DNA from 3 places in the Paenibacillus nanchangensis genome. Region 1 is predicted to be linked to each of the others. Evidence: riboswitches for the same ligand, from Rfam matches in the RefSeq annotation. Region 1 holds a riboswitch; each other region holds the start of a gene.
The links. Region 1 has a riboswitch for cyclic di-GMP ahead of ACE6ED_RS21985 (LPXTG cell wall anchor domain-containing protein). Riboswitches for the same ligand answer to the same signal wherever they lie in the genome.

Region 2: another riboswitch for cyclic di-GMP. It lies ahead of ACE6ED_RS24805 (S-layer homology domain-containing protein); the one in region 1 lies ahead of ACE6ED_RS21985 (LPXTG cell wall anchor domain-containing protein).
Region 3: another riboswitch for cyclic di-GMP. It lies ahead of ACE6ED_RS22445 (glycosyl hydrolase); the one in region 1 lies ahead of ACE6ED_RS21985 (LPXTG cell wall anchor domain-containing protein).

What each region holds. Positions count from the first base shown of each region.
Region 1 covers NZ_JBHOFD010000030.1:89,846-95,760, reverse strand. Annotated here, with positions in the region: gene ACE6ED_RS21985 (LPXTG cell wall anchor domain-containing protein) at 54-2,264, opposite strand; cyclic di-GMP riboswitch class I at 2,442-2,536, opposite strand; gene ACE6ED_RS21980 (GtrA family protein) at 2,962-3,366, opposite strand; gene ACE6ED_RS21975 (glycosyltransferase family 2 protein) at 3,356-4,357, opposite strand; gene ACE6ED_RS21970 (glycosyltransferase family 39 protein) at 4,576-5,915, opposite strand, start outside.
Region 2 covers NZ_JBHOFD010000039.1:27,581-33,495, forward strand. Annotated here, with positions in the region: gene ACE6ED_RS24800 (DUF6531 domain-containing protein) at 1-1,872, opposite strand, end outside; gene ACE6ED_RS24805 (S-layer homology domain-containing protein) at 1,898-4,222, opposite strand; cyclic di-GMP riboswitch class I at 4,274-4,366, opposite strand; gene ACE6ED_RS24810 (hypothetical protein) at 5,282-5,596, opposite strand; partial or broken gene ACE6ED_RS24815 (transposase) at 5,765-5,878, opposite strand.
Region 3 covers NZ_JBHOFD010000032.1:20,563-26,477, reverse strand. Annotated here, with positions in the region: gene ACE6ED_RS22465 (glycosyltransferase family 4 protein) at 1-191, shown strand, start outside; gene ACE6ED_RS22460 (glycosyltransferase) at 276-1,376, shown strand; gene ACE6ED_RS22455 (UDP-glucose dehydrogenase family protein) at 1,382-2,722, shown strand; gene ACE6ED_RS22450 (sugar phosphate nucleotidyltransferase) at 2,890-4,263, shown strand; cyclic di-GMP riboswitch class I at 4,403-4,483, shown strand; gene ACE6ED_RS22445 (glycosyl hydrolase) at 4,497-5,915, shown strand, end outside.

The DNA of each region.
Region 1 (5,915 bases):
TAGAGAAGCAAGGAATCTCTCCCCCACTTCTCTACTAGTTTACACCAAAAAGCTTACTGCTGTCTCTTTAATCTAGCCAAAAATAATCCAGCGCCTATAACAAGTGTGCCAAACAGGTAGTACGGCCATGGACTGGCTTCACCTGTTTTAGGCAGAGCGGCTAGAGGAACCTCTTCCTCTCCAATAGCTATTCCGCCTTCATCAGATGGAATCTCCCCTAAACTCGGGCTGCCGCTGTCGGCAGGCAAACCGCTACCGGATTCGGGCGGACCTCCTTGTGGAGCAGGACCCTCCACAATCACAATATCCGGCTCATCCGACTCAGGCGCTTCTTGGCCAGGCCCCGGAGTTGGTACCGGCTCATCCACCTCTACCGGCTGTTCCGGTCCACCTGCAGGAGGTGTCTCGTCAGGTATAACGACGACTCCCGGTACGCTGTCAGTTGGTACCGGCCCGCCCACCTCTACTGGTTGTTCCGACCCGCCCGCAGGAGGCGTCTCGTCAGGTATAACGATGACTCCCGGTACGCTGTCAGTCGGTGCCGGCGAAGCTGGTATCCAGCCTGGCGGAACTGGTGTCGGGGTTGGCTCTACCGACGGGATTGGCGTCGGGGTTGGCTCCACCGACGGGATTGGCGTCGGCGTTGGCTCCACCGACGGGATTGGCGTCGGCGTTGGCTCCACCGACGAACTCGGCGTCGGCGTTGGTGCCACCGACGGAGTTGGCGTCGGCGTTGGCTCCACCGACGGACTCGGCGTCGGGGTTGGCTCCACCGACGGACTCGGCGTCGGGGTTGGCTCCACCGACGGGATCGGCGTCGGCGTTGGTTCCGCCGACGGAGTTGGCGTCGGTGTTGGTTCTACCGACGGGATTGGCGTCGGGGCTGGTGCCACCGACGGACTTGGCGTCGGTGTTGGCTCCACCGACGGACTCGGCGTCGGTGTCGGCGCTACCGACGGACTTGGCGTCGGTGTCGGCGCTACCGACGGACTCGGCGTCGGCGTTGGCTCCACCGACGGACTTGGCGTCGGTGTCGGCGCTACCGACGGACTTGGCGTCGGGGTTGGCTCCACCGACGGACTCGGCGTCGGTGTCGGCGCTACCGACGGACTTGGCGTCGGTGTCGGCGCTACCGACGGAGTTGGCGTCGGTGTCGGCTCCACCGACGGACTTGGCGTCGGTGTCGGCGCTACCGACGGAGTTGGCGTCGGTGTCGGCTCCACCGACGGTGTTGGCGTCGGTGTTGGTGCCACCGACGGAGTTGGCGTCGGCGTTGGTGCCACCGACGGTGTTGGCGTCGGCGTTGGCTCCGCCGACGGACTTGGCGTCGGTGTTGGCTCCACCGACGGGATTGGCGTCGGTGTTGGCTCCACCGACGGGATTGGCGTCGGCGTTGGCTCCGCCGACGGACTTGGCGTCGGTGTTGGCTCCACCGACGGAGTTGGCGTCGGGGTTGGCTCCACCGACGGGATTGGCGTCGGCGTTGGCTCCACCGACGGGATTGGCGTCGGGGTTGGCTCCACCGACGGACTTGGCGTCGGTGTCGGCGCTACCGACGGACTTGGCGTCGGTGTCGGCGCTACCGACGGACTCGGCGTCGGTGTTGGCTCCACCGACGGGATTGGCGTCGGCGTTGGTGCCACCGAAGGACTCGGCGTCGGTGTCGGTGCCGCCGACGGACTTGGCGTCGGTGTTGGTGCCGCCGACGGACTCGGCGTCGGCGTTGGTGCCACCGACGGAATTGGCGTCGGTGTTGGTGCCACCGACGGTGTTGGCGTCGGCGTTGGCTCCGCCGACGGGATTGGCGTCGGTGTTGGCTCCACCGACGGGATTGGCGTCGGCGTTGGTGCCACCGTTGGACTCGGTGTTGGCTCCACCGAAGGCGTCGGTGTCACTGTTGGGCTCGGCGTTGGCTCCACCGAAGGCGTTGGTTCCACCGTTGGGCTTGGCTTTGGTGTCAGCTTATAACATTTAATGAAGAGCCAGGAGGCATCGTACAGCTCGGACAACGGAACGCCGTTGATCAGCAGGTATTTACAGGTCCAGCGTTCCCCGTCTATTATCTTTTCCGTCCAGTCCGACCAGGAAACATCAACCAGCGGGATTTCCGGGAACAAAATGGCTACAGCCTCCTGCCATTTATCGTCCCACTCCTCCGGAAAACCCCCAGGATAACTGCTCTGTGCCCGCGCGGAACCGGCAGACCCCAACGTCAGGATCAAAGCCAGCGCTACAGAAAGGAGCGATTTCCCTCTTTTTTTCATGCATTCAACTCCAATACAAATCGATTAGTTGTCAAACCCCCGCCTATACAACCGCCGGTTCGGCGGTCTGGTGCCAAGCCTGCCCTCCTTCCTCTCACTGGAGTAAACCCCTACAGAATGCGATTGCCCGAAATCAGGGTAAAGGACCACACAAAAAAGACCGCCAGAAACGAAGTTCATGGCGGTCGGACGATCATTGCACCGGGTTGGGTCGGCACGGCAGATTCCAGACTTTGCGTCCCACCCTTTCGGATGGTTTGCGTTTACATGTTTAAAATATGTATTTGTGTGAGATGTAAGCGATTCTGGCTGCGGACAAACTCATACTTTAAATCCATGCATCTCTTCTCAGCCAAGGACAAACTGCCTAGACCCTGCTCCCCTTGACTCCTTACCCTTGTACAGTATATAAACCGGATATTTTTATTTTAAACAGTTAAAATTTAGGGAGTATAATCCAAAGTCTGCTCCGGGGAAATGGCGCCTGTAAGCGGTCTGACGACCGTGAAATATCAGCCTGCCCATGATCTGAAAGTTCTTATTCATTCGGAAGAAGCAGGCCTTTTACGGCTTCCCCACTTCTGCAAGCCTCCTGTATGCGGCAGGAGATGAGGGCTGGATTGGCGTTTTGGTGTCCAGCAGACGGATCAGACGAGGGTAAAAAAAAGACCCTCTGCAAAGAGGGCCGGCAATCCGGTCAAAATACCCATTTTCGGCTTCCGACAAAATTTATCACCACGGTTACTCCGGTGACCAGAACCTTGGACAGCAGAACCTGCATGCCCAGCCGGTCAGTCAAAACATGCATCAGCAACAGCGAAACTCCGAGACTGACCAGATTAAGCAATATAAACTTAACCAGCTGCATCCGGTCAAAGGAGGCCTGATCCGCTTTCTGGCGGTCACGGAAGGTGACTTTTTTATTGAGGATAAAGCTGTTCGCCGTCCCCGCGCTGTAGGAAATAACTTGAGCAATCGCATATCCGGCTCCCGCAGCGCTCAGTAGAGTAAACACCGCAAAATCCACCAGCGTATTCAGCAGGCCAACGGCATTAAACTTCAGGAATTGAATGGCGGCTGTGCGCAGACTATTATCGGACATTGGCGTTCTCCCGCTTCGAAGTCCCGCTGTGCCCTTCCTGCTGCGGCCCTTCCTGCGTCTCGGGATACCCCTTCGTTTCGCGTACAATGTACAGCGGCCGGTCCTTTGCCTCATCGTAAATCCGGCCGATGTATTCGCCGATCACGCCAAGCAGCATCAGCACAATGCCGTTAAACAGGAGGTTAATGCCGACAATGGACGACCATCCCGGCTCGTTCCGGGAAGTAAAAAGCTTCTGGTACACGACGATAAACAAATAGATAAAGCTCGACAACGAGAGAAAAAAGCCTACGTACGTGGCGATTTTGAGCGGCTTGTGCGAAAAGGAGGTAATGCCGTCCAGCGCAAACCGGATCATTTTCTTCAGCGGATATTTTGTTTCTCCGGCAAATCGTTCCTCCCGCACGTATTCGACCATCGTCTGCCGGAAGCCTACCCAGCTGACCAAGCCCCGGACATACCGGTTTTTCTCTTTCAAGCCGCGGAGCACGTCGCACACCTTGCGGTCGATCAGGCGGAAATCCCCCGTGTCGGTCGGTATATCGACGCTGGTCATGCTCCGGAGCAGCCGGTAGAACAGCTTTGCGGTAACTTTTTTGAACAGCGTCTCCCCGTGACGTTTCAGCCGCTTCGCATATACGACCTCGTACCCTTCCTTCCACTTGTCAATCATCTGTAAAATGATTTCGGGCGGGTCCTGAAGATCGGCGTCGATCACCACCACCGCATCGCCTTGGGCATAATCCATTCCTGCGGTAATCGCAACCTGGTGCCCAAAGTTGCGGGAAAAATCAATCAGCTTGACGTTTGCGTCCCTGCTGCTGATTTCCTGCATGATCTCCACCGTCCGGTCGCGGCTGCCGTCGTTGACGAACACCAGCTCATACGGATCTCCGCAGCCGTCCATCACCTTTTTCAGCCGCTCGTACGTATGGGCGATAACCAATTCTTCATTATACATAGGGATGATGACACTGTATCTTACTTTCATTCCTAGGCCTCCTAATAAGCCATAAAATTCTAACGGCCGGCAGGCCGCGGTGCCGGTTCACCTGCAGCGGCCTGTACGTTCTTCCTCGATTCGCCAGCAGCCATCAGCCGGCCTGGCTGTACAGGGAAAGGAGCGTACCGCCCCCTTCCCTGTCATCTTCTATGAGGTTATCGGCCAGCCGCGCTTTACCTGGCTGCCGGCTGATCCAGCATAGCCCGTCAGAACAACCAGCTTGGGAACCACCGGAGCGCGCCGGTGACGTAATTTCCGCTGACCTGCATACCCGAAAGTGCCGGATAAAACAGGATAAACAGCAGTCCGGCAAGCGCCGCGAAGCCATATCGGATGTAACGCGACTTCGATTCCGGCAATCTTCCGTCAAGCAGCTTCATAATGTACACGATCGACAGAATGATGAACGGTACCATGGCAAAATAATGATAAATGAACGTTTCCCGCGGCACCAGCATCCATGGCACATATTGCGAGAAAAACGCGATCCAAATCATGTAAAGGGACTTTTCTTTGCGTCTGAACGTCAGCCAGACGGTCGCCAGCAGCGCAAAAATTCCTATCCACCAGATCAGCGGATTTCCCATCGTAACAATCGTGCTGACCTGTCCCGCCGGCAGCCCATCGCTTCCGCTGTAGAACCAGACCGGGCGTTTCATAAACGGCCACTGCCACCACTGGGAGGAAAAAGGATGTGTCGCCACCAGCTGGCTGTGATAATCGAACATGTGCACCTGGGCGTCAACCAATGCCTTGAAGGTGTAACTCTGATCCCCCGCCGTCAGCATCGGAATATAGCTGAGCGCGTAGATAACTCCGGGAATCAGAACAAAAAATCCGAGACAGCTGGCCAGCGTAATGATGGTGTTTTTCCAGAAAGACCGGACAGCGTGCTTGCAGGCTTCAGCCAATTCACGGTCGCCGCCCCCGCCATCTGCCAGCAGTCTGCGCGATGCGCGGTATTCGCGATACCGTTCGTAGAGCGACAAGCCCAGCATTACTGCAAGTCCCGCTCCGCCATACAGCACAATCCACTTGGAGGCAACACCAATCCCGAAGAACAACCCGGACCAGAACAGCGGAACTAGCGTCTTCCGCACAGGCGTCTTGTAGAAATTTAGCGTCCAATACCGCTGCATGAAATAGAACATCAGCATAATGAAAAATACGCCGTAGACGTCGATGGTAGAAATCCGGGTCTGCGTAAAATGCATGAAGTCAAAAGCAAACAATCCGGCGGCTAGCACGCCGTATCTTGTTCTGCCGAACAGCCTGAAAGCCATCATGTAAATCAGCGGAAGCATTGCGATCCCAAACAGCGTGCCCATAATCCGCCAACCGAACGGATTCACCCCAAACAGCTGCATTCCGAGTCCGATAATCAGCTTGCCGAGCGGTGGATGTGTATTTTCGTATGCAGGCAAATCATGATAATGCTCGTAGGCTGTGCGGGCATGATAAATCTCGTCAAAATATGTGCTGTTCATAAAGCTAGTATGCGCAGGCACAAGGTCCTGCTCATCAAACAGATTGGCCGGTTCGCCCC
Region 2 (5,915 bases), on a different contig from region 1:
CAGATTGTGCATTGTGCCGGACAAAATTACCTCATCCGAGTCGGGAATGTCCCGCCCGTTCGCAGGGTCAATTTTGGGCTGACCGTCCTGCGGCTCTTCGCCCCGGACCACAGGAGCCACACGTCCTTCGTAGCTGGATGAACTCGACTCTCCATAAAAATCGGTATAACCGGTGACACGCTGATGTTCATCATAAGTGACACTCATCGCCGCCGTACCTTTTGCATCTGATACGCTAAGCACATGATGGCCGTCGTCGTAAGTCAGTTTGGTTTCGGCCCCATCCACATCGGTAATGGAAGTCATGTCGCCGGTTACCGGGTCGTAGTGGAACAACATTTTGCGGTCCGTATGATCGCTAACGTCAACCAGCTTTCCCGCACCGTCGTAGCTTAAGCTAAGTGATGCTCCGGGTGTACTGACCGCATCCAGCTTGTTTCCCTGATACGTCAAAGTGATTCTATTGCCATTTAGGTCCGTGATTGACTGCAGCAGTCCCTCCCCATTAAATCGGTAAACATCGCCTTGGGGCGATGTAAGTGTGTAGGCTCCTGCAGATGGAGCAGTAAGCGCCCAATCCGTCCCGCGCGGGGTCAGGTAGTCGCCTCCAGTCAACGGCACGTATTCAAAAAGCGAACCGTCCGGGCTTCTGACCTCCACCTTGCCGCCGCTTAGCGGAGTCAGCTTCCATTCATAGCTGTGGTGCCATCCCAGTCCATTAACTCCTTGGTATGGATCGCGGCTTAAATAATTCAACCCAAATTGCAGCGGCATCAAGGCCTGCAGCGTAATGGAATCCGTCGAGTAGACAAAATCCCCCCGGGCCGGATCAACCGGTTCCTGTCCGGACGGGTTCACAATCCGCAGCCGCTGCCGAATCGAGGTCTCTGTAAACTGGGCCAAATCCCCGCTGGTAATAATCCGGCTGGTCTGCGGACGGGTTAGCAGAATGGAGGTGAGCCCGCTGATCGTTCCCGTGGAAGCTGCCGACTGGTTTAAGACGGCAATGTCCTTTGCTTTTTCCTGCATGGTTTGCACGTTATCCAGCTTGTAATAATACGCCGCCAGCGCTTCCCAACTGATTGCAAAATCCGGCACAGGCTCCCGAAGCACCACAAGCGATTCCGAATACCCGGAGAGCTGGCCGTCTTGTTTCGCTTTTGCGGTGATATGGACAGGCTTGCTTGGTGTAATCGTAATCTGCTCACTCCACTGCCCTGCGCTGTTGACTGCAATGCCGGAGTAGCGCTTGTCCTCCCCGGTGGATGGATAATAAAGCTCCACCTCGATGGAAGTCCCTGGCTCCGCAGTTCCGGACACGACCGACTGCCCCGAAGCGGCCGGTTTGATCTGCAGTGCTGCAGGAGGCTGGACCTCATCACTGCCAAGGATTTCAAAGCTGGCGATTTGGCCGTAATACACCCCCACGCCGTTGTATCCAGCAGGGGAAATACAAATGTTATAACGCCCTTCATCCAGCGGCACGCCCCCAATTGTGCCATCCCACTTGTATTCGTGAACGATGTATTCACCGTTTTTTTTCGTAGGATACACGCCGGTCGTGATCAAATCCCCAAGCAGCGGGGCCGACCCATCTCTTTGCGGCGTGCACAAATTGATGTTGGTCTCGTGAGATTCCTGGCCGTCATCCGCTGCGTTGAAACTGAACGAAATCACAGCTTCTCCGCTCCCCGGTTTTAGCTCACTCGGCTCAATCCGCATATTCGTCGCCGCAGAAGCCGACGATGTAAGCTTGTTAAGTCCCGGAAAAACCGGGATATATGATACAACCAGCAGCAGCGCAAGCATAAGGTTTACGCGGGCTTTCATCCGGCCGCTGCGCCACAGCCTTTTTAGCGTTCGGGATTTCATAGATTGGTCTCCTATCCGTTATGAGTTAGAGGAATTTCAACTCCGCCAGCAGCTTATAGATCAGAACTGCAGCCTCGGCTCTCGTGGAGGAAGCCTTAGGCTTCAAGAACTGTCCGCTGCCCTGGACAAGCTTCTTTTCCACCGCCGCAGCCGCAGAATCTTTTGCCCATTTACTGATTTGGTCACTGTCCTTGAATTTGGTGAGGCCAGCTCGTGCCTTGGCCAAGTCCGCAGCGGAGGCGGATATGCCGGTAGTGCCGATGCTGTCATTGGTGTCGATAGTTTCGGTAGTGTCGGCGGTTTCGGTAGTGGCGGTGGTACCGGTAGTGGCGGTGGTGGCGGTGGTACCGGTGATCTTCAGAGTGTCCGGTCCGTGCGCAGCGTTCATAGTGACCGTAGTGCTGTCGATTGCCCGCATCAGCATAACCATCATCTGTTCACGGGTCAGCGGATCATTACCATGAAAAAGCCCATTGTCCCCGGTCACAATCCCCGCCTCCGCTGCCGCTTCAACATAGGGGTAAGACCAGTGTACAGCTGGAATATCCCGGAAGGATGGTGTACCTGGCTGGCTCGGCGTACCCTCCTGACTTGGCGTAACCGGCTGACTCGGCGCACCCTCCTGACTTGGCCGCAGACCAAGAGCGGATACCAGCAGTTTGGTGAATTCGGCGCGGGTCACGCTGCCTTTTGGCTTATACAAGTTTCCGTTCATTCCGTTCACAATTCCTCTTGACGCCAGTACCTCTACATTGTGCCGTGCCCAGTGGCCCGCCAAATCGGTGAAATGCACATTGCGCAGCATGACCGCATACAATCCGGAGGCTGTGATTGGCGCATGGACAAAGTCCCGCTCCACTTCAGTTACACCAGCTATATAAGTCCAGGTGCCTTTAGCCGGATCGTAACTGTAGATTCCAAGCTTCTCCCGCTCCGAGACCCAAGGTTCTTCCTTCGGATACCGGATCGCGAGCTTGACCGGGAGCTGGAATGCAGCGTCCGATTGTACCTGCCAGACGGAGCCAGCCTTGAGCAGCTTCAGTCCGTTTGCATCCAGCAGCTCTTTTGTTTCCAGTTCCGCCTGAGCCAGACTTACGCCGGTATTGTCCGGGAAGGTGCCTGCCGCAATCTCCAGCCGCGCCCAGCCGTTTAGGACAGACAAAACGCCGCCTGTATTCCCAATGATCCGGCTGTCTTTGGCTCCACTAACTACGGGCACTTTAACATTTGGGTTGGAGCCCGGGGTTGTGGCGGTTCCCATTCCTGGTGCCGAACCTGGTTCCGGCGTTGGGCCAGGTTCTGGTGTCAGGCTTGGAGATGGGTTCGCGACATGTGTTGGAGTTGGCGCCGGGAAGTTGCGTTCTTTTAGATCCAAGGATTGGATGTTGTCGTCCTTAGTGCTGTACAGCAGCTTGTCCCCGCTAATGCCAATCAGCTTCGCCCCCGTTTCGATAGCGGGCAGCGGCGTCACTTTTGAGGTATTGAGATTTACCTGCTGCAGCACAGCTGCACCGTTTTCCTCCTGCTGAAATACCGCGTATTTTTCACCAATGAACATGTGTGCATAAGAGGTGCCGCCATCCTTCATTTCGGTGAGATCCACAGGCTGTGCCATCAGATCTTGAATATTCAGCAGCACGTACTTACTTCCGGCAGCGCCGTTTTTCTGTTTATACAGCACCTGACTGCCATTAAAAACAAACCAGTCGACGGTGTTTGCACCACCCAGACTCACCAGTGCACGTCTCACTCCGCTGTTCACGTTCAGCAGACTAAGTCCCCCGTCACGGGCATTTTTATAAACGACATTTCCACTGGCCAGCATGGGGAACCGTCCTTCGCCCAAGTCGGCTTCAGCGCCTGTTGCCAAGTCGTGATAAATCATGCTGCCGTAATGTTTGCGTTCATACCAGACTACACCTACTCCGTCCGTCGTCGGATTCCCATAGGAACCGGGCTGCTTGTTGAGTTTCGCGGGCTTCCCCGTCTCCAGGTTGGTACTGTAGATATCCCACTGGAGCGATCCCGCCGCCTCATTTCCTTTGTCCGCCCACACCACAATCGCGCCGTTCACATAAGGCGCATCTTTTGGGGACGGGCTGGAGGTGAGTCTCGTACTAGCACCATTGCTCTGATTCAGCGTATGTACCTGCTTGACCCCAGTCGCATCCTGTTCCAGCCAGACCAGCCTTTCTCCCGATACGCTGAAGTCCGTTTTCCCCGGATTCATACCGGCTGCCACAGCTTGATGCGTGTCTAGAACGCCGCTGAACAGACCTCCAATCATTGACACGGCCGCGAATACAGCGATGGCCGTCTGCGCTAACTTTTTTTTCCTTGCGAACCTCATCCACGTCTCTCCCTCAATGCTATTTGCAGGCACACCAAAAAACCAAGTGCCTTGAGCGGCCCGGCTGCCTTAACATCTTTTTGGGATGAAGTAGGCCCGTGGCTTTGCGTCTCCGACTTTCGTACGGATTTGCCTTTGTTCCAAACTCGGTTCTTTTGTCCCTATGTGTTTGTTTTAAAGTGTCTTTTGATGTATAGGACACTTTTAATATCGGAATTTATCCCTGTATAATAAAGATGTTCTATATTTTCCTTTTTTAGGGATGTTGGAAAAACTGAATTTATTTATCGTTTGATTCCACTTTGAGTCTGACGCAACGTTCTAATTTGACTCCTCTCACTCTGCAGGCGCTCCTGCAGTTTTCCAACATAAAAAACCTCCAGAGATATCTCCCTACCTAACAAATGGGATATCTCTTGAAGGTGCTATGATAAGTTTAGTTAAAGTTATGACTCGCAGAGTGTACTCTATTTTGTAGGGGCTTGGCTATCGTCTGTCGCCTATGGTTTTAATCTGCCATGTTAACAGGTATTATTATTTTTGAATGTTTAAAGAAACGTACACGATAAGCATCTCCCACAGTTACTTTAATGTACCCCGGAGCTAGGTAATATGTCTGAACTTTATCATCATCATTAACCCAAACTTTATCGCTCGCTCTAAATTGTTGTTGCCTTTTTATGACCGTAATTTTCTTCTCTTGGTACCCATCTAACACGTCTCTAGTTAGACAGTAGACATCCACACCCGCTACACATAAAGAAAAGATAGAGAATAGGATCAACAAATATAACACTAGTTTCTCCCAGAACTTATTCCACTTATTGCGGTTCCGTATGATTGCTAAGGGTAATTCGACAGCAAGGCAGTATATAAACAAGTACACTCGGATTGCTTCAAATAGCAGTATACGTTGTTCATAGGAATTATATTTAATACATATAGTCGTTATGCAAAAAACAAAGAGCAGTGCAAATATTATCCTTACTATATTTTTACTCTTCACATCTGTGCTTGACCTCCTTAGACAACTGCGCCAGATCTATTCGCGTTTTTATCTTAACGCATCAAGCTAACTGTTTCTGCCACTGCTACCGCCTCAACAATATAGTTTCGTACTTCACTGATGGACCGGGTTCTTTTAGAGAAATATGGATTTAACCAATCATCTATTTTCACTACAACCAATTTAAAACTCCCGTTCTTTAGATCAAACTCTGGATACCAACCCAAATCTAGAACATAAATATTGTTATATCGAACTTGAAGAATGTCTTCTTTAAACGACCAAATCTGCTCAGCGTATGAAAGATTATCTACAAAATCAAAATCGTTTAAAATAACCTTACCTGCTTTGAAGTCAAACTCCCCCAAAAGTCTCCCTCCTGTTCATTGCATCAGGCTTTATTTTTTGCTCCATCACTTTTCATCCCATCATTGATTAGTTTGTCTTCCTTAAAATCTGGGGCTATCGGTAGGGAAAATCTCTTGCCCTTCGTCACCTTGCGGAGTTGCCGGTGATAGCTTCTACCATGTGCGCAGGTTCAAGACGGTAAGCCAGAAATTTGAGGTCTCATTCTCCCCGATCCACATCCCCAGCACATCTTTATTCCTGTCCAGATCGACCCCAAAAACCATATACGCCACCTTATACACATAATAATTTATTTGCACAGGATTCTTGATAATCCAC
Region 3 (5,915 bases), on a different contig from region 1:
AAACCGGACTGCTGATCCGGCCCGGCGACCCCGCTGTCCTGGCTGAATCCATCGCCTGGATGCTGGAGCATCCGGAAGAGCGGAGACAGATGGCGGAACGGGGAGTGAAGCGGGTCAAAGAGCATTTTGTTATCGAAAACACGGTCAAGGATATTGTCGATTATTATAAGGGATTGCTGGCGGGCACCTGATCCACGGCTCCCGGGCCGGTTGGCCGGGAAGAGGCAAGTCTGCGTCCGCAGTGGCTGCTCCATAAAACTTTGAGGATGATTCACATGAAAATAGCGATAGCACACGATTATTTGATCCAGATGGGCGGAGCCGAACGAGTCGTGGAAGTATTTCACCATATGTATCCGGAAGCTCCGATCTTCACGACGGTATTCAACGGAAGCCGCCTGACCGAGAACTTGAAGGATGCGGACATCCGGGCGTCCTTTCTGCAAAAAATCCCGGGCGTGAAGACCAATTTCAAAGGAGTGCTGCCGCTGTATCCCATGGCTGTCCGTGATTTGGACTTTCGCGGTTTCGATATCGTCCTGAGTTCCAGCAGCGCTTTTATGAAAAGCATTCAGGTGCCCAAGCACACCTTTCATTTGTGCTACTGCCATACGCCGATGCGTTTCGCGTGGGATTACGACACATACATGGAACGGCAGTCGAACTCCGGTTTGTTCAAAAAGTTACTGAAGGTATATATGCAGCAGCTTAAATCCTGGGATCAGCGCACTTCAAAAAACGTGAACCAGTTTGTGGCCAACTCGTCCGTGGTGAAGACCCGCATCCGCAATTACTACCAACGCGATGCGGACGTTATCTTCCCGCCGATCAACACATCCAGGTTCACAAGCTCCAGCTCTATCGGAGACTATTACCTGATTGTCTCCCGGCTTGTATCGTACAAACGGATTGACCTGGCGGTTGAAGCGTTCAACCGCAACGGCCTGAAGCTGTATATCGTGGGCGACGGACCGGACCGTAAGCGGCTGGAGGGAATGGCTAAATCCAACGTCTCTTTCCTCGGGCGGCTGGAGGATGAGCAGGTGACCGGGCTGATGGCCCAATGCCGGGCGTTTATTTTCCCCGGGGAAGAGGATTTCGGCATTACGCCGCTGGAAGCAAATGCGGCGGGACGGCCGGTGATTGCTTACCAGGCGGGGGGCGCACTCGATACGATTGTCCCTTACGTCAACGGCGTGTTTTTCAAACGCCAGGAGGTCGACGACCTGCTGGAGGCGATCTCCGAGGTGGAGCGTTACGCCTGGGATATCGGACAAATTATGCAGCACGCGCAAAAATTCGATGAACGCACGTTCATGGACCAGTTCAAGCAGTATGTCGAGCAGGCCTACGTGAACTTTTTAAAAGGAGGATGAAGGGTATGAAAATCGCGGTAATCGGAACCGGCTATGTCGGTCTGGTATCGGGCGTCTGCTTTACGCTTAACGGGAACCATGTCATCTGTGTGGACAAGGACGAAAGCAAAATCGAAAAGCTGAACCGTATGGAGTCGCCGATTTACGAACCCGGCATCGAAGCGCTGATTGAAATGAACCTGAAGGAAGGCCGGTTGTCGTTCTCCCCGGATATCCGGGAATCGGTGCAGCGCTCCGAAATCGTCATTTTGGCCGTGGGCACGCCTTCGCTGCCGAACGGGGAAGCCGACCTGCAGTATATCGAAGCGGCGGCGGCCGAAGTCGGCCGGTCGATGGAAGGCTACAAAATTATCATGACCAAATCGACGGTGCCGGTCGGCACCAACGAGCGGATTCGTTCCATCATCGCAGCGCAGACACAGCATCCGTTCGATATCGTATCCGCGCCGGAATTCCTGCGCGAAGGTTCGGCGATCCGCGATACGCTGCATCCGGACCGGATCGTGATCGGCATCGACAACCCCGCGCTGGAGCCGGTGATGCGTGAGCTGCATCAGGGTTTTACCCCGAATATTGTAGTCACGGACATCCGCAGTGCGGAAATGATCAAATACGCTTCGAACGCCTTCCTCGCCACCAAAATATCGTTCATCAACGAAATCGCCAACATCTGCGAGAAGGTCGGCGCGGACGTCACTGAAGTCGCCCAAGGGATGGGATTGGACAAACGGATCGGCTCGTCGTTCCTGCAGGCGGGTATCGGCTACGGCGGGTCCTGCTTCCCGAAAGACACCAACGCGCTGATTCAGATTGCCGGCAATGTGGACTACAACTTCAAGCTGCTGCGTTCGGTGGTGGAAGTGAACAAAGACCAGCGTTTTATGATAATCGCGAAGCTGCGCGAATCGCTTGGCGCGCTGCGCGGGGCGGAAATCGGCATCTGGGGGCTGGCGTTTAAGCCGAACACCGACGATGTCCGCGAAGCGCCGGCCCGCGAAATCGTGGAGACGCTGGTAGCGGAAGGCGCAATCGTCAAACTGTATGATCCAATCGCTGCAGACAAGTTCCGTGAGCAATACGATCATCCGCAGCTCCGGTGGTGCGTAAGTGCGGAAGAAGCAGCGGCGGGCAGCGACGCGGTTTGCCTCCTGACGGATTGGAGCGTATTCAAGGACATCGACCTGCACCTCCTTGCGCCGACGATGCGGCGGCAGGTGCTGATCGACGGACGTAACGTGTATACGAAAGAGCAAATCGAGGGCACGGGGCTGGAATACCATTCGGTCGGCCGCCCGCAGATGGGCGGACTGAGCGGCATGTCCCGCAGTATGGCGGGAGCGCTGTAGGCATTGCGGGCTGACACTGCAGCGGATATGACCGGAAGTGCAAATCTGCCGCAGTGCCAGCTCCGCCTAGCCTGTACATTTTCAGCTCAATCCATTGATAGACTGACCAATGAAATGGCAGCAAAAGCGGCAGGCCCGCTTATAACGAACGATCAGGAGGGTTCACTATGAAACTGGTTCTTTTATCGGGCGGTTCGGGCAAACGCCTGTGGCCGCTGTCCAACGACTCGCGGTCCAAGCAGTTCTTGAAAGTATTGGAGGGGCCTACGGGCCAGCCGGAGTCGATGGTGCAGCGGGTATGGCGGCAGCTGACCGAAACCGGACTCGCAGACTCTTCGTACCTGGCTACCGGCCGGGGGCAGGTGGAGATGATTCAGAGCCAGCTTGGCGCCGAGGTGCCGATCATCGTAGAGCCTGAGCGGCGGGACACCTTCCCGGCGATTGCGCTGACCGCCAGCTATCTGTATTCCATGGAAGGCGTGTCGCCGGACTCCGCCGTGGCAATTTTGCCGGTTGATCCGTATGTGGAGTCCTCCTTTTTCGAAAGCGTGGCGCTGCTGGAGCAGACGATGCGGGAGAGCGGAGCGAACCTTGCGCTGATGGGCGTAGTTCCGGAACTCGCATCGGAGAAATACGGATACATTATCCCGGCCGAGCCCGACGGAGCCGAGCGCGGTTACCTGAAAGTCAGCCATTTTCAGGAGAAGCCGGACCGCAAGCTGGCGCAGGAGCTAATCTCCCGCGGGGCGCTCTGGAACTGCGGCGTGTTCGCTTTCCGTTTGGGGTATCTGCTTGATATTCTCCAGCGCAAGGGACTGCCGCTCAATTATGAGGAGATGCAGAAGCAATACAAGCTGCTTGCGTCGATCAGCTTCGATTACGAAGTGGTGGAAAAAGAGGAAAACATCGTCGTTCTCCCCTATAACGGATTTTGGAAGGACCTTGGCACCTGGAATACGTTGACCGAGGAAATGTCCCGAAATCAGCTGGGCCGGGGCGTGCTGACGGAAGATTCAAGCTCCAGCTGCCTGATCAACGAGCTGGACATTCCGATCACCGTGATCGGCGCCCAAGATCTGATTGTGGCGGCCAGTCCCGACGGGATTCTGGTTACCAGCAAATCGGAGAGCCCGCGGATCAAAGAAGTGCTGAAGGGCATCGAGCAGCGGCCGATGTACGAAGAGCGGCGCTGGGGACATTACCGGGTTATCGATTATGTGAAATATGAAGAGGGGAACGAGGTCCTGACGAAACGCATCCGGATTAAAGAGGGGAAAAACATCAGCTACCAGCTGCACCGCAAACGCAGCGAAATCTGGACGATTATCAGCGGCGAGGCCAGCGTCATTCTGAATGAGCGGCTGCATCAAGTGAAAGCCGGGGACGTCGTCCGGATTCCCGAAGGCACCAAACACAGCATCCTGGCACTGACGGATGTGGAGTTTATCGAGGTACAGACCGGCTCCGAGCTGGTGGAGGAAGACAACATCCGGATTTGCCTGGAGTGGGACGATATAGTTCTACAGCAGTTTATTTCATAAGTCAAAAACATATTATTACCCGAAAAAACCGGGACTGAAACAGAAAAACGTGCGACTAATTAACCATTTTTGAATTTTGCACTAAAACGAAAACTAAATAGGTCGATAACATACGGTAAGAAGGATGAATCCTTCCAAAATACGACAAAGGCAAACCTGTCGAAAGGCAGGGACGCAAAGCTATAGGGCCTTTCGCAAGAGTGGCAGCCTGGCTACCGAAAGGAAGATGATTTTTGAACGCTTACCGTTTGTTTCGACCTCTGTGCAGAATTTTGTCGATTGCTCTGCTTGCTGCTGTAATACCGGTGGGAGCCGGCGCTTTTCCGTCCGCTGCATCGGCGGCCGTTGAGCCCGGTACTCCAGTTAATGCTTCCGCTTCGCCTGAAGCGGTGAAGCTGCTTCAGTACTTGACGTCCATCTCCGGGAAAAGCACGCTGACAGGGCAACACGATTACCTGGAAAGCCCGGATGAGTTCAATAATAAGCTGAAGAACACCAGCGGAAAGTTTGCCGCTCTGCATGGTTATGAGATTGGAGCCATCAGCGGACAGTCCGAAAGCGGCGTCGCCTGGTACCGCCAGAATGTGGTGAATAGCGCCATCAACTGGCACAAAAACGGCGGCGTAGTCGCCATGACCTTTCACGCGAATCTGCCGGGAACGTCTTATGACTGGTCCAATGTGTCCAGAAGTCTCAGCCAGGCGGAGTTTAATAAATATGTAACGCCAGGTACGGCGCAGTACAACAGCCTGATCAACGAACTGGATAAAGTGGCCGTATCACTGAAACAACTCCGCGATGCCGACGTGCCCGTGCTGTGGAGACCGTATCACGAAATGAACGGCGGCTGGTTCTGGTGGGGCCAAAAAACAAATTTTGCCGCACTTTGGAACATCATGTACGACCGGTTCGTTAATGTGCACAAACTGAACAACCTGCTGTGGGTGTGGAGCCCAAATGCTCCAAACGCCTGGTCTGACGCCTACTCGCTGACCTACCCGGGAGCGAGCAAGGTGGACATTCTCGCCGCCGACATTTATGAGAACGACTATAAGCAGAGCCATTACGACGGCCTGCTGGCCTTGGCGGCCGGCAAACCGATCGCCATCGGGGAGAACGGCGAAATGCCGAACCTCACCACCCTGTCCAAAACGCAGAGCAAGTGGGCGTTTATGATGACTTGGGGCAAGATGCTGTACGAAAAGAATTCTACCGATACCATTAAAGGCTTTATGGGCAGCAGTCAAACGCTGACGAGAGACGAGTTTACAGCCGCTTTGACGGCGCTGCCGAGCCCGACGCCGAAACCAAGCCCGACACCGACGCCGAGCCCGAGCGTATCGCCAAGCCCGACACCGACGCCGAGTCCGAGCATATCGCCGAGCCCAACGCCGAAACCGAGCCCGAGTGTATCGCCAAGCCCGGCGCCGGTGCCGAGCCCGAGTGTATCGCCAAGCCCGGCGCCGACACCGAGTCCAAGTGTAGCACCAAGTCCGACGCCGGTGCCAAGTCCAAGTGTAGCGCCAAGTCCGACGCCGGTGCCGAGCCCAAGCGTGATGCCGAGCCCGACGCCGGTACCGAGCCCAAGCGTGATGCCGAGCCCGGCCCCTATGCCGGAGCCATCCGCACCGGTTCAGGCTCCGCTGCCGGAC